DNA from 2 places in the Leuconostoc kimchii IMSNU 11154 genome. Region 2 is predicted to be linked to the other one. Evidence: riboswitches for the same ligand, from Rfam matches in the RefSeq annotation. Region 2 holds a riboswitch; the other holds the start of a gene.
What was found. A riboswitch is a leader RNA that binds a small molecule or an ion and turns the genes downstream of it on or off. The one in region 2 is predicted to bind lysine.
Positions count from the first base shown of each region.

Region 1: it holds a riboswitch for lysine, as region 2 does, so the genes downstream of both, lysA (diaminopimelate decarboxylase) here and LKI_RS04950 (amino acid permease) in region 2, are expected to answer to the same signal.

Region 1 is NC_014136.1:1,744,825-1,753,139, forward strand. Features, by position in the region: gene pnuC (nicotinamide riboside transporter PnuC) at 1-372, opposite strand, end outside; gene LKI_RS09285 (nucleoside 2-deoxyribosyltransferase) at 470-1,006, opposite strand; gene LKI_RS09290 (VTT domain-containing protein) at 1,242-1,913, shown strand; gene LKI_RS09295 (helix-turn-helix domain-containing protein) at 1,956-2,504, shown strand; gene LKI_RS09300 (nicotinate phosphoribosyltransferase) at 2,501-3,904, shown strand; gene LKI_RS09305 (hypothetical protein) at 3,888-4,223, shown strand; lysine riboswitch at 4,274-4,451, shown strand; gene lysA (diaminopimelate decarboxylase) at 4,536-5,837, shown strand; gene dapD (2,3,4,5-tetrahydropyridine-2,6-dicarboxylate N-acetyltransferase) at 5,912-6,619, shown strand; gene LKI_RS09320 (N-acetyldiaminopimelate deacetylase) at 6,619-7,770, shown strand; gene dapA (4-hydroxy-tetrahydrodipicolinate synthase) at 7,804-8,315, shown strand, end outside.
Region 2 is NC_014136.1:896,618-904,932, forward strand. Features, by position in the region: gene LKI_RS04925 (DUF1810 family protein) at 46-978, shown strand; gene LKI_RS04930 (ketopantoate reductase family protein) at 1,029-2,024, opposite strand; gene trpS (tryptophan--tRNA ligase) at 2,183-3,199, shown strand; gene LKI_RS04940 (LCP family protein) at 3,243-4,451, opposite strand; gene LKI_RS04945 (phospholipid phosphatase) at 4,743-5,186, shown strand; lysine riboswitch at 5,204-5,372, shown strand; gene LKI_RS04950 (amino acid permease) at 5,454-6,893, shown strand; gene topA (type I DNA topoisomerase) at 7,083-8,315, shown strand, end outside.

The DNA.
Region 1 (8,315 bases), 850 kb from region 2:
TGAAGGCATAACTAAAACGGGGATGTCGAGTAAAATAACATACGTTAACTGCAACACGGCATCAGCTGGATTTTTATGTAACCACGCAACGTAAATATATATAGCTGCTGATAATAGCCCAAACAAACCATTCATTGGTTTAGCTTCTTTTAAACCAAGAACAGTGGTCCAACCAAACGCTGCTGCAAAAAATGTCGCAAATGTCATGCCATTAATGGGGGCACCCATACCAAAACTCGTGTAGGCGATGATGAGGAGACCAAGCGCTAATAGGGCATAAGATAGTCGTGTCCAACCTCTAAATTGTTCAGCATACCAAAATGGGTTGAAAACTTGCCAGTGTGAAATGTGTGGTGTTGATGTTTCTTGCATGATTTAAACTTTACCGAGATTAAGGCACTCTGGGTGGTTTCTGTCGCAAAGGCAGTGCTTTGAGAGAGCGGCTCGGCACCTTTCTGTTTTTTATTATTTAAATGAGTTTGCCAGTATATTTGTTCGGTGTAATATCAAAGAAATCATAATTCGCCAATTCAGCAGTTGATGTGACATGCGCATCTGTACCAAAAGATAACATCAAGTTAATTGGATGTTCATCAATATTACCAGCAAAAACCGAGACAACTGGTGTATTTGAAGCAACTGAATAGCCTAATTCCATTGCTGTACCTGTATCGGCATCTTCTGCTTCAAAGATAGCGACAGTGAGGTCTGAGTTATCAATGGCTTTAATATCGGCTTTATAAGTCATTGCACCCCATTCAAAATCAGGCTCGTTGTTTGACTCACCTAAGGCAACGCCACCATATTGATGCAACAATGGGACATGAATATGGGCAATTGTTGGATTGGCACTCAGTTGCGTAAAGGCATCCTTCAATAATATCTCTTGGTTATCAGAAAACCAACCAGCAGCTAAATAAATATTTTTAGCACCAGGTCGTTTTTGTGAATTGTCGACATGACGATTAATCGTTTCAAGATCAGCAATCAATTTTGTTTCATTCATGTTTTTTCTCCTTTTATTTTGACGCTAGTATAACTTTACAACAGAATATTTTGTTTGTCTGGACAAGGGACAAAATTTGTCCAAAATTTATTTTATTGGTAACAGAAGACCTTTAAAAATATTATGTTTGATATTGTATTTATGGTAAAATGAAGCTATCTGAAAAAATATAAACTAAGGGGAACCGTGTTTTTCTCGATTGTCATATGCTAATTGAGTTGAATACAATAATCACATGTTTTTAATCGACTTCATCCTCCATATTGATGCGCACATTGCCACGTTAGTGACACAATTTGGACCATGGACCTATGTTATTTTATTCGCTGTTATTTTCATTGAAACAGGCATTGTCATTATGCCATTTTTACCCGGAGATTCGTTACTTTTTGCTGCTGGTGCGGTTGCTGCGACACCAGCTGGTGTCAATGCCGGATTAAATCATTGGGTATTTATGATATTGTTCTTTTTAGCCGCTATTGCAGGTGATTCTTTGAATTTCTGGATCGGCCGTACAGGTGGTTATAAATTGATAAAACACCCTTTAATTGGGCGTTTTATCAAAGAAAATCATATTCGTGAAGCAGAAGGATTTTTTGAAAAGCGTGGGGCAATGGCGATTATCATTGGCCGGTACATGCCGATCGTACGCACATTTGTGCCATTTGTTGCAGGTATTAGTCAGTTCCCGTATGGTCATTTTTTAAGAAATAATGTGATTGCTGCTTTTTCTTGGAGTTTGATTGCTACGGGTGCGGGCTATATGTTTGGTAATATACCATTTGTTAAAATGCATTTTTCGGTTATTATTTTGGGGATTGCATTAGTGACACTGATGCCAACTATTATTGGTGTTGTTCGTTCCATCATGGTTAGCCAGCGTGCCAAAAAAATTGCGAAAAAATAAAATTAAGCTGCCTTCGGGCGGCTTTTTTAGTATAATATACCTATGAATAATTTAAATAAATTACAACAATTGACAGGCATTTCGAGTGAAGAAATTGCTGATGCGTTAGATGTTGATGTCGCAACCGTCACGTCTTGGCAACAAGAAGAAAGTATGCCCACTGTGGCTGAATTAGAGGCGCTAGTTGGCATATTTTCAAGCCAACTTGATGCAAAAGGCATCGCTGAGCAATCGCAAGATCATCCTATCCATATCCGCTTATCTTTAGACTATTTACTGAATCTTGGTATCACAATGTCTGATTGGATTACGTTAAAGTGGGCATTTGAAGGTTCGTGGTCAGACGATAAATTAGCGGTTGGTTTCTTTAATGGCAATAAATTGGTTCGGGTTGTCGAATCAAATACGGACTTTGTTGCAGCGTTTGCTGGTTATTTGATTTTGCAAAGCGAAGGTGAATTTGAACCGTATATTGACGAATTTGATGATGATAAAACCTACGATTGGCGTTTGTTGCGCATTCAGGGTGACAAATTTCAAGACGTCACGCAAAAATTGATAGCAGGTGATTTGCCGGAGATTAACTTATGACCGAAAATTTGATTTTGGCAACGGACGCCTATAAACTAACGCATCATTTACAATATCCAAGTAATATTACAAAGCTTTATTCATATGGTGAAGCGCGAGTTGGTGGGCAGTTTAATACAGTCAGCTGGTTTGGCATGGGCATGATTTTACATGACTATTTTCATGAACCTATCACGAATGACATGATTGACGAGGCCGAAAAAGTTTCTGAGTTGACTTTTGGTACAAAAGCTTATTTCAATCGCTCGGTCTGGGAAAAGGTGCGTGATCTTGGCTACTTTCCAGTTAAAATTAAAGCATTACCTGAGGGCCTTGAGGTGCCAACTGGCAATGCCTTGTTTACCATTGAATCGACAGCACCCTGGTTTGCCACGAGCTTAAATGCGTTGGAAGTGTTGTTGATGCACGTTTGGTATCCAACAACAATCGCCACAAATTCCATGTATATCAAGAAGCGTTTGGCGCCTTTGTTAAAAAAATCTGGCTCACAGTCAGGATTATTTCTGGCAGTGAATGATTTTGGATTGCGAGGTGCGACCTCACTTGAGTCGGGTAAACGCGGTGGCGCTGCGCATTTATTACATTTTCAAGGATCAGATAATATGGCTGCGTCACAGTACTTTGAGGCAGTTTATGGGGTATCGGGACGTGCATTATCTGTGTGGGCAACAGAGCATTCAGTTGCAACAGCTTATGGCGCAGGTCAAGGTGAATTCGACTATGTTAATGCACAGTTTGATCGTGCACCAGATGATGCGATTTTGTCCATTGTCATTGATTCTTATGATGCGTTAAATTTTGTCAAAACAGTGATTGGTTCACCGGCCATTAAAGCACGTATAATTAATCGCGCGGGTCGGGTCGTTTTGCGACCAGATTCTGGTGACCCGCAGACAATTGATTTAGAAGTGCTGGCGTTATTAGCCAACATATTTGGTACAAAGACTAATGCACAGGGTTATAAGGTGCTACAGAATAATGTTGGTATTATCCAAGGCGACGGTATGAAAGCTGATACGATTATTGCTTTATATGAGGCGTTGATGTCTGCTGGTTGGTCAGCTGATAATTTAGTCGTTGGCTCTGGTGGTGGCTTGTTGCAAGAAGGCTTTACACGCGATACAGAAAGATTTGCGATTAAAGCAGCATATGCGGAAAATGCTAGCGGACAAAAAATTAATATTCAAAAGAATCCAAAAACTGACGCTAGTAAGGCATCTAAGGCCGGCTTGCTGAAAGTCATTATGCGTGATGGCAAAATCATAACCGTTTCCAATGATGAACTCGGCCAGGATTTATTAGAAACAGTTTACGATAATGGTACAATACCATTAATTAATGGCGAGGCCATTATTAACCGAGCACTTCTTTGGGGTAATAACAGTGAACTATCATTTTAAAACAGAAAAAGATATCACCAGTGATGTTGAAGTTTCTAAACTAGATGTCAAACTAGCCGCACAAGCTTATCGTGATCGTCAAAAACGAGAGAAAAGACCAGAGAGTGAACCGGATAATCGTATGGTTGGGCATGGTATACAGGCACTTGGTACAGAAGCAGCCATTGGTAAAGACGAACGTAAAATGCAAGTCGCTGCTTTATTCAAAGGTGGCATGACAAGTTATATTGATCTCGCCTTTGAAATGAATTTGGCAGAGTCAACTATTAGACAATATGGTAAAGAACTTGGGTTAACCTTTATTGATACAGAATATTAAGTTGACATTAATTCATTAGTAAGTTATGATGATATCAATATAAAAATTAAATTTCACATAGAGGTTGCGATTGACATGAGTCGCTTATCTGAACTGTTGTAACAGTTATGATGATAAGTAAAAGGGGAAATTGCCGAAGCAAAATGATCGGTGCAAGATTACTTTGTTGGGCTAATGGTTAATAACCATTAGACTGTCGTTAGTTGATAACGGTGAGCTATGGAAACAGTCAAAACTGCTAAATAAAAGCCTTTTGTCCGTGACCTAGTCTCGAACAAAGGGCTTTTTTATGTGAAAAATTGGGAGAATGATATGAGTTATCCAACAAATGAGTTGCAGCATTTGACGATTGATGGTGTGGATGCTGTCACGTTAGCCAAGACATATGGCACACCATTATATGTCTACGATGTGACTAAAATTCGCCAGACGATGCGTGCATTTAAAACTATTTTTGAAAAAGAAGGTGTACCTTACGTTGTTAGCTATGCTTCAAAGGCATTTGCAACTCAGGCAATTTATCAAGTTGCCCAACAAGAAGGGATTCACGCTGACATTGTATCTGGTGGTGAGCTATTTACGGCTTTGCAAGCTGGTTTTGATCCTAAGCATTTAAGTTTTAATGGTAACAATAAAAGTTGGGATGAATTGACAATGGCCATTGAAGCGGGTGTTGGGATGATTATTGTCGATAATTTCTTAGAACTGCAATTGTTGTCAGAGATTGCCGCAAAACATAACATGACACAAGATATTCTGTTGCGCATTTCACCAGGTATTTCTGCCCACACGCATGAATTTATTAGTACAGGGCAACAAGATTCTAAGTTTGGATTCGATTTGCTAACTGGGCAAGGTAAGCAAGCTTATGATATTGCAAAAGATGATCAAAATTTGAATTTGCTTGGGCTACATGCACATATTGGCTCTCAAATTTTTGATGTGACAGGTTTTGAAAAAAATGCTGCATTGTTAGCTGATACAGCACAAAGTTGGGGCTGGCAACCTGCGATTATTAACGTTGGCGGTGGTTTTGGTATTCGTTACACGGATGAAGATACACCTTTACCAGAAAGTGATTATGCTGATGCGATTATTCGTACTTTGAAAAGTAAGGCAGCGCAATATGATTGGAAAATGCCAGAAATTTGGATAGAGCCAGGTCGTTCTGTCGTTGGTCCTGCAGGTCAAACATTGTATACGGTTGGCTCTCGAAAAGACATTCCTGATTTACGACAGTACTTGGCAGTTGATGGCGGAATGGGCGACAATATTCGTCCAGCACTTTACCAAGCAAATTATGATGCCGTATTGGCTAATCAACCGAACGCACCAACCGAAGAAGTTGTGCGTGTTGCTGGCAAGTATTGCGAATCAGGGGATGTCTTAGTATGGCAGCAGGCATTACCACGAACGCAACCAGGTGACATTTTATCCGTATTGGCAACGGGTGCCTATGGTTATGCAATGGCTTCAAATTATAATCGTAACCCAAGACCAGGTGTTGTATTTGTCGAAAATGGGCAACACCAATTAGTTGTTGCGCGAGAAACTTATGCTAATTTAACAGCATTAGATAAAAAATATACTTTGGGCAAGGCTAATGTACAATAAGTCAAAATGACGATCATCTCATCTTAAAGCATACAGTAAAACTAAAATAGATAATTAAAGGAAACTAAATTCTCATGACAGAAACAAAAAATGATGCACAACGATTAATTAATTTTATTGCTAATGCAAAAAAAGTGACACCAGTGAAGGTCACATACAAGGGGACGTTATCTGGTGAAATTCCAGATACTGTACAACAGTTTGGGGGTGTATCTTTCGGTCAATTGATTGGTGATTGGTCAGAAATCCAACCATTGATTGCTAGTTTACCTCAGGAAAGTATTTACATTGAAAATGATGCACGCCATTCAGCAGTGCCATTGATTGACAAAAAGGCAATTAATGCGCGTATTGAACCCGGTGCTATTATTCGCGAACAAGTACAAATAGGTGATAATGCTGTTATTATGCTTGGCGCTGTTATTAATATTGGCGCCGAAATTGGTGCTGGGACGATGATTGATATGGGCGCTATATTAGGAGGTCGTGCGATTGTTGGCGAAAATTCCCACATTGGTGCAGGCGCTGTGTTAGCTGGCGTGATTGAACCAGCATCGGCACAGCCTGTGCGCATCGGTAATCATGTGTTAGTAGGTGCTAATGCCGTTGTCATAGAAGGTGTCCAAGTAGGGGATGGTGCAGTTGTTGCTGCCGGTGCTATTGTGACCAAAGATGTGCCTGCTAATACAGTTGTTGCCGGTGTACCGGCTAAAGTGATTAAAAAAATTGACTCACAAACACAACAAAAGACTGCCTTAATTGACGCCTTACGAGGCTTATAATGACAGTTGTTAACTTTGAAGCATTACAACAGTATCGCAGAGATCTGCATTTAATTCCTGAACTGGCATTAGAAGAACATCAGACTCATGCGTATTTATTAGAAAAAATAAAAAGTTGGCAGAATGATACGATGCGTATTCGCACTGTACCCGAATTACCAACGGCTATTTTGGTGCGTTTTCAAGGCACTGATCCTAAGCGAACGATTGGTTATCGGACTGATATCGATGCGTTACCAATTGCTGAACAAACTGGGTTACCTTTTGAATCAACTCATCCTGGCATGATGCATGCATGTGGACATGATGTTCACATGAGTTTAGCTTTAGGCCTTGTCCATTATTTTAGTCAAAATCAGCCAAAAGATAATCTCGTTGTCTTTTTCCAACCGGCTGAAGAGGCTAAAAGTGGTGGTAAATTGGCTTATGATCTTGGTTTGTTTACTGATGAATGGCGTCCAGATGAGTTTTATGGTATTCACGACCAACCAGATTTACCGGCTGGGACACTGAGTACCTTAGATGGTACTTTGTTTGCTGGAACTGCTGAACTTAAAGTCGCTGTTCACGGGCAAGGCGGTCATGCCGCTTATCCGCATTTAGTGAAAGATCCAATTGTTGCTGCATCAGAATTGATTATGCAATTCCAAACAGTGGTGTCACGATCAGTGGATCCTATAAAGGGTGGTGTGGTAAGCATTGGTGTTATTAACGGTGGCCAAGCAAATAATGTTATTCCAGATGACGTTTATTTTGAAGGTACAGTACGTAGTATGACACGCGTTGGATTAGATTTGATGATGAAGAGAATCCGCCAAATTGCTGCTGGTGTTGCTTTAGCAAATGATATCACCATTGATGTCTCGCTAGAGAGTGGTAGCTATTTACCCGTAGAAAATAATTCAGCACTAGCACAACTAGTGATAACATTTATGCAATCTCGTGATGATATTGATTTTGAAGTGGCTCAACCGGCAATGACTGGTGAGGACTTTGGTTATTTATTACAACAGATTCCAGGAGTTATGCTGTGGTTAGGTGTCAATGATACCCATTCATTGCATAGTCCAAAGTTAAATATTGACGAATCAGCACTACTGCCAGGATTTGAGGCATTAAAAAGTTTGATTGAATGGCGAATGGCGCATTAAAAAGCGATGGCAAGTACAGTAGAGGGAAAAGCAATGTATGAAAATATTAATTTAATTACGGCAATTATTACACCTTTTAATGCAGCAAATGATATTGACTACCCAGCCTTAAAAAATGTGATTGATGATTTGCTCAATCATGGCACGCAAGGTTTTGTGATAGCTGGTACAACTGGAGAATCACCAACATTAACGCATCAAGAAAAGCTAACGCTGACACAATATATCGCTGATTACGTCGGGGACAAAGCATTGCTAATTGCTAATGCTGGGACAAATAATACGGCGGAGTCTGTTATTAATGCACGCGAACTGAGTGAGATAGCTCGTGTCGATGCGATTTTAGCAGTGACACCTTATTATAATAAACCCAGTCAATCCGGTATGATTGCCCACTTTACTGCGATTGCTGATGCTGCGTCAAAACCTGTGATGTTATATAATATTCCAGGCCGGTCGGCAGTTGGACTGACAGTAGCAAGCGTCGTTGCATTGGCCCAACATGATAATATTAATGCGATTAAGGAAACAACTTCGGCAGAATT
Region 2 (8,315 bases):
CAGCATCAATGTTTACTACTTGTAAACGTTGATCGTGATGAAAATATGCCATATAAAGATTCCTATGTTGCTAAAATTCGTGAACGAGTTGGGCATGAATTTGAGTTAGTTATGCCGACAACAGATGTTGTGATTGAAAATGAACAGGGCGAATTATTAATGATTTTTAATCGCGATTTTCAAGGGTGGGCTTTTCCCGGCGGCTATGTTGAACCAGAAATGTCCTGGCCGGAAAATGCTGCGCGCGAAGTGTTAGAAGAAGCTGGTGTACATGCTGATGCTGATGATTTGAAGCTCATTGGTACGATATCTGGTCGAAACTATAAAGCACAGTATCCCAATGGCGATATTGCTAAGTTATATAGTAATATTTTTCTACTAGACCAGTGGGATGCCGAAACTAGCAAAATAGATGTAACAGAAATTGATGCGAAAAAATGGGTTTCACCGAAAACAATTGACCATATGCATCTCACTTTCTCAGGGCAAGCAACCTATCGTTTGTATCGTGCGTACAAAAAAAATGGGAACGCACAAGTTTTAACGATCGATCGTGAAATTCAACGTTTTTTGGATGCTCAGAATGGCGAAATCGTTGGCGTTAATAATTATCAAGATGCTTTAAAAGAACTTTCAAATGGTAAAAAGTTGACACACTGGATGTGGTTTGTGTTACCACAACTACGTGCTTTAGGACGTAGTGAACGTGCGATTTATTATGGCATTAAAGGACTGCATGAGGCACATGAATATTTAGCTGATGACATCTTAAATACGCGCTTAGAGAAAATTGTGGCAACAACATTATCTTTACAGGGAAATGATCCCATTGCCTTATTTGGTGAGATTGATGCTATCAAATTTCAAGCCAGTCTGACCTTATTTGCTCAAGTTGCTGATACAAAACTGTATCACAGTGCATTGGACAAGTACTTTAATGGACAGCCGCATGCTGAAACGCTTAAATTACTAAAATAAAAGACGCAAAGCTTCTAGAAATTAAGGCTTTGCGTTTTTTTGAAAATACATTATGCACCGGTATAGTCGGGTGCTAGTTTATTAATTGGAGGTGTGAATTCACGCATTGATTCTGCAAGGTGCACAAAGTTTGTGACCAAATGATGATTTGGTGCCTGTGTGCCGTTCTTATCTGCTAAATTAGCAATCCAACCATTGATATAATCGACCTCTGTTGGACGTCCCTTAACGAAATCTTGATACATCGAAGGAAAATGTAGTGGGTTAGCAACATTTGATACATAGTCAACTTGGGCGACCATGTCGTCGCGTGATTCAATTAGCTTGATACCGGCTGCTTCAGCTGCATCATATGCTTCGTTAATCAGTGGGCGAGCGATACCTTCTAAAAAGCCATCATAAGCCATTAATTGTCCCATTCGTGATTGGAACATGGTTGCAATTGAATTTTCTACCGCGTTGAAAAAGACTTTTGTTAGTAAAGTCCCCATAAAGTTTTCAGTATAACTTGGATTTAAGTGTGCCGCTTTAAAATCAGCTTGTAAGGCGTCCATTGTTGCAGACGGTTTTTCAGTTAGATTCGCGTAGACGGATGAACCAGCGCCCTCGTTACCCATAAAATCAACATCACCAAAATCATTTAAAACAGTAGCAATCATAGCAGTACCACCGATAATGTGTGCGTTGTCAAAATATTTTTGCAACTTTTCGATGTGTCCCATGCCATTCATAGCACCTAAAGCTGTCTGTCCGTTTTTGAACTTAGGCGCTAAGCGTTCAAGTGTATCTTTTAATTGCATTTGTTTCATAAAGAAAATCCAGACGTCTGGAGAACCTTCATATGATTCAGGTGAGAAAATATTAATCTTTATTTTGTGTCGATCTTTATGATCTCGCGACTTCCAAACGTTATGGTCTTGTCCGATGATTTTATCAAGACTGGCCTGCGTTGGTTCGATAAAGTCAACTGGTACACCAGCATTTTCTTGGAGTAAAATACCATATCGCAACCCCATCGCTCCAGCGCCAACTATTGCATATTTCATATGTATATTCTCCTTTTGATTATTAATGTTATTATTCTAATCTAATTCACATTTTAAGTCAACCGTAATCTAATTTTTTAAACTAGGAACTCGTATTAATTTACCGTATAATAATAACCATAGTGTCATTTTAACGTTGTAGATAAAGGAAGTTTAATATGTCTAAAGAAATTTATTTAACAGGTGATCGGCCAACAGGGAAATTACATATTGGTCATTATATTGGTTCATTAAAGAATCGTGTACGCATGCAAAATTCTGGTGAGTACTCACCATTTGTTATGATAGCCGATACACAAGCCTTTACTGACAATGCGCGTAATCCAGAAAAAATTCGTCAGTCATTAACTGAAGTTGCATTAGATTATTTGGCTGTGGGTATTGATCCTGCAAAAACTACAATATTTGTGCAGTCACAAATTAAAGGTTTGTTTGAATTAACGGAATACTTTATGAATTTAGTTTCTGTTGCACGTTTGCAGCGTAATCCCACTGTGAAATCTGAAATTTCACAAAAAGGTTTTAATGAAGGCATTCCAGCTGGATTTTTAACTTATCCTGTCTCTCAAGCGGCTGATATTGCGATTTTTCGTGCTACCAAGGTGCCAGTGGGCGATGATCAAGAGCCTATGTTAGAACAAGCACGTGAGCTAGTACGCTCGTTTAATAATGCCTATCAAGCTGATGTTTTAGTTGAACCGGTTGGTGTTTTTCCACCAAAGGGACAGGGACGTTTACCAGGTATCGACGGTAATGCTAAAATGTCTAAATCACTAGGTAACGGTATTTATATTTCTGATGATACAGATACAATGGCTAAAAAAATCAAATCAATGTATACAGATCCGCTGCACATTAACATCGCGGATCCTGGACATATAGAAGGAAACGTGGTGTTTACCTACTTGGATATCTTTGATCCTGATAAACAACGTGTACAGGACTTGAAAGATCATTATACAGCAGGTGGATTAGGGGACATGAAGCTTAAAAAGCACTTGATTGACGTGATGGAAGCGGAAATGGCACCTATTCGTCAACGACGTGAAGCTTATGCGCAGGATATACCTGCGGTTCTTCGTATGTTAGAAGAAGGTTCTAGGCGAGCTAACGTGGTTGCTGAATCAACTATGAAAGATGTCCGTCATGCAATGGGCATTGATTATTTCGGATAATATAAGTAAAAGGCAATAACTCTTTTGAGTTATTGCCTTTTACTTATTCGCCTGTTGTATTGTCAATATTTGTTTCCTCATCACTTGTTAAAGATGAGGATGTTGTGCTTGCACTATTATCGCCAACGGGACGTAACGAGGTTGCGATGGCTGAAAGTTCAGTTGGTATTTTACCACCATACGGTAAACCAGTTTTTTTAGATTTTAATCCCAAAGCTTTTCGCGCCAAATTTGTTGTACGTTGTTTCTCTTTTTGAGGAATGACTTCATAAGATACATTATTACCTTCAGAGTCAGGATAACTTGTGCCAATACCTTGCATGTGCTCAGTAACAATATTATTTTTGGCGTCGATATACTTACTTGCTAATGTTGTTAAATCACCAAATGTTAAGTCTGTACGAACATTTTTAGAAATCGTAGACATGAATTTTTCATTCAACAGCGTAGAAACACTCGCTGATTTTTTAATAAGGCCCTCTAAAACAATGCGTTGTCGTTTCTGGCGACCGTAATCACCATCGGGGTCATCATAACGCATACGTGAAAATGCTAAAGCAGCATCGCCATTCATACGTGTTTTTGATGCTGACCAAGTTTGACCATTGTCGTCAGAATGTTCATATTTGTTACTGTTTTTGTGAAAACGATAAAGGTTAGGACCATAATCATGAGCTGTTTCCTGACTGTAGGTAAAGTCAATTGGTGAATCGACTGAGATACCACCGACCTGATCAACCATATTTGCTAGACCGCCCATATTGACTAAGGCATAGTAGTCTATTGGAATATTTAGAAAAGCTTCAACGGTCTTGATAGAGGTAGCAGTTGAACCATATGCGTAAGCAGCATTGAGTTTTTGTGGGAAGGTATCCTCGTAACCAACAATTGATACCATGGCATCACGAGGTAATGAAATCATTGTGGTTTTTTTTGTTTTGGGGTTAATAAGAAGCAACATCATCGAGTCTGTCCGACCACGATAGGTACGTCCTAGTTCGCCCGTGTCTGTCCCATAAAGCAAGACGGATATTGGTCGTCCACTTTTAATAATATTAGACACATTACGAGATTTTGTTAGTCCGGCACCGGCATATGACTTATCAATAACGCCTTTTGTATTATTAATTGTACGCCAAACAAAGAAACTGCCAATAATTGTAACAATTGCAATGATAAAAAAAATTGTGTTACGTAATTTGTGATTAGGACTCTGGTAACGTTTTGAACGTGACTCTGGTTTAGAAGCCATTAGGGTAGCTCTCCTGATGTTTAATGATGGTAGATGTTATACAGATACAAGTATACATAGGTGGCATAAAATCAATTATTAACACTATAATTGATAGAGATAAAGACAATATTAAATTATAACTGATATTAGTAGATTTAAAAGAAACTAATGTATATAATGTTACAATTATTGTGATGAATAAACAAGAGAGTTAAGAAAATGTTAATCCAGCCTGATAAATTAAGAAAAGTACTCATACTAATTTTTAGTCTACTATTTGTATTTCTAGCGATTCAAGTGAGATTTGATATGTTGTTTATACATGTCATTGATAACGGCGCTACGTTAATCATACAAAATTTAATGCCGCGGCATTTACAGTGGTGGATTACTTTTGGTGCTTCATTTGCTCACTATTGGATTGCTTTGCCAATTATGGGTATTTTAGCGAGTTTACTTTATTTGATGAATTACAAAATTGCTATGTGGTGGTTACAAATTTTTGCGATATGTGAAGTAGTTATTGTACCACGTCTCATTAGTGATCAACGTGTTCGTCTATTCATGACGGTATGCGCTGTGATGTTATGGATGGCGATGTTGGTTGCATGTATACAAAAGTATAATATACCACTATCAAGTGGTTTAGGTTCGTTATTTTTTGGTTATTTTTGGTGGCAATTCAGTGAGGAACAGTACCGAAAACGTGCCAATCACTGGCGACGTGTATTAGAAATTGACACACTTATTTAAAAATGATATGATATTCAAGTTATCAAAGAGGTTGCAACCAACATAAATCGCGTAAATGAGCCTGCCATGGGCGTTGAGGTTACGTTAAAGGGGCGGTTGCCGAAATAACATTCTTGGCAAAATGTTATTGGGCTAATAATTAATAGTTGTTAGACTGTCACGGCAGCGTGGTGTGCTTTGAAAAGTTGATGATATAATGACTTTTTAAACCTCTTTCTATGTGTTAGAAAGGGGCTTTTTATTTGCCCCGACCAGGGAGAATTTTTCATGAGTGAACAAAATAATAGTATGAAACGTAATCTAAAAACGCGCCATGTATCAATGATAGCTCTTGGTGGTTCAATTGGTACTGGATTATTTGTTGCATCAGGTGCAACCGTTGCACAAGCAGGACCATTTGGAGCCATCGTGGCTTATTTGGCTATTGGTGTTATGGTGTATTTTCTAATGACAAGTTTGGGTGAAATGGCGACTTATTCACCAACTTCAGGTTCGTTTTCTGACTATGCAGGGAAATATGTCGATCCAGCTCTAGGATTTGCTATGGGATGGAACTATTGGTTTAATTGGGCAATTACGTTAGCAGTTGATATTGTGGCAGTTGGTTTAGTTGCCGAATTTTGGTTTCCAGATACACCGGGGTGGATTTTCTCTGCTGTCGCTTTGCTCTTTATTTTTTTAATTAACTTATTTTCTGTAGGTGCATTTGGGGAAGCTGAATTTTGGCTTTCAATGATTAAAGTCGTCACAATTATTGCTTTCTTAGTTGTTGGATTAGCTACAATATTGGGTGTCATTCATTCTGATGTTGATGTCATTAAGAATCTATCAGTAGGTAATCATGGTTTTGTTGGTGGACCTCAAGCTATTTTATCAGTCTTTGTTGTTGCTGGTTTTTCATTTCAAGGCACAGAATTAATTGGTATTACTGCAGGTGAAGCACAAAATCCGGATAAATCCGTACCAAAGGCTATCAATCAAGTATTCTGGCGTATTTTATTGTTTTATATCTTAGCCATTTTTGTTATTTCAGCATTAGTGTATTATCAAGATCCGCGTTTATTAAGTTCATCAACAGAAAATGTTGCTGTATCACCGTTTACAATTGTCTTTAAGAACGCCGGTATCGCTTTTGCAGCAAGTTTAATGAATGCCGTTATTTTAACGTCTATTGTTTCTTCAGCTAATTCTGGTTCATATGCTTCAACACGTATGTTGTATGCTATGGCACGTAAAGGCGAAGCACCCAAAATATTTGCTAAAGTTTCAAAACGCGGTGTGCCTGTTGCAGCATTAATCCTAACCACGGCTATTGGTTTGCTGGCATTTATTGCAAATACCAAAGGCGGCGCTGTGGCTTATACGTGGTTGGTCAATGCGTCTGGATTAACTGGATTTATAGCATGGGTGGGTATTGCCATATCACATTACCGTTTTCGACGGGCGTACTTGGCTCAAGGTAAGCAATTGAGTGATCTTAAATATAAAGCAAAGTGGTTCCCTTTTGGACCGATTTTTGCATTAATTATTTCAATTGGTGTGATTATTGGTCAAGACCCGGCAAGCTTCACAAAATTAAATTGGGAAAAAATTGGTGTGACTTATTTATCTGTACCATTATTTGTGATCTTGTATGTGGGATATAAGCTGCGTTACAAGACAAAAAAAATAAAGTTAGAAGATGTTGATTTGACACAAAATCGTTAAAAATTATCAGTTGGTATATTAGCTTGTTAAAGCTAATATACTTTTTTGCTATTATGAGGTTAAAAATTTTTCGGATCATTTATCAGTCAATAATTGATAAAAAAGGGTGATTATAGATTAAAATAGCAATTATTTGGTAGAATCTGATATGCTATATTTAGTAGTTAAGTAAATTGTGAGGTTTACAACATGGTAGAACCAGGTAAAGTTGCTAAAAAACCAGCAGCTAAAAAAACAACAAAACGAAAAAAATCAAAAAATCAAAAAAAGCTTGTTGTTGTAGAAAGCCCAGCAAAAGCGAAAACAATTGAAAAATATCTTGGCAGTACCTATAAGGTTGTTGCTAGTTTGGGGCATATTCGCGATTTGCCAAAATCAACTCTTGGTGTTGACGTGGATAATGACTATGATCCTAAATATATTAACATACGTGGTAAGGGTGATCTAATCAAAGGATTACGAAAAGAAGCTAAAGCCGCTAAAGTCGTTTATTTAGCAAGCGATCCGGATCGTGAAGGAGAAGCTATTTCTTGGCATTTACAACACATTTTAGGTTTAGATCCTGATCAACCCAATCGTGTTGTTTTCAATGAAATTACAAAAGATGCGATTAAAAATGCTTTTAAAACACCTCGTAAAATTAACCAAGATCTTGTCGATGCGCAGCAGGCGCGACGAATTTTAGACCGATTGGTTGGTTACTCAATTTCACCAATTCTTTGGAAAACGGTTAAACGTGGTCTATCAGCAGGGCGTGTGCAATCTGTTGCGCTGGGATTAATTATTGCGCGTGAACGTGAGATTCAAGCATTTGAGCCAGAGGAATACTGGTCTCTGGATTCTGAATTTCAAAAATCACGTCAAAAATTCAAAGCAACATTTTATGGATTTGACGCTAAAAAACAAGTGCTACCGGACAATGATAGTGTTCAAAGCGTATTAAAAAATATTGATCAATCAGCTGATTTTGATGTCATGAAGGTGAACGCTAAAGAGCGTAAGCGTAATCCACAACCAGCATTTACGACAGCAACAATGCAACAAACAGCCAATACACAATTGAATTTTCGTACACGTAAGACGATGATGGCAGCCCAACAATTGTATGAGGGCATTAACTTAGGCCGTGGTATTGGACAGATTGGCTTGATTACTTACATGCGTACAGATTCAACACGTATTTCTTCAGTTGCTCGTCATGCTGCCGCTGTCTATATTCACGATACATGGGGCGAAGAGTATTCACAGCACAAATTAGTACAAGGCAAACTACCTGAAGGCGCGCAAGATGCCCATGAGGCAATACGACCTTCCGATGTAACCATCACACCTAGCAGCATTAAAGACAAGTTAACTCCAGACCAATTTAAACTCTATTCATTAATTTGGTCACGTTTCGTTGCCAGTCAAATGACCCCAGAA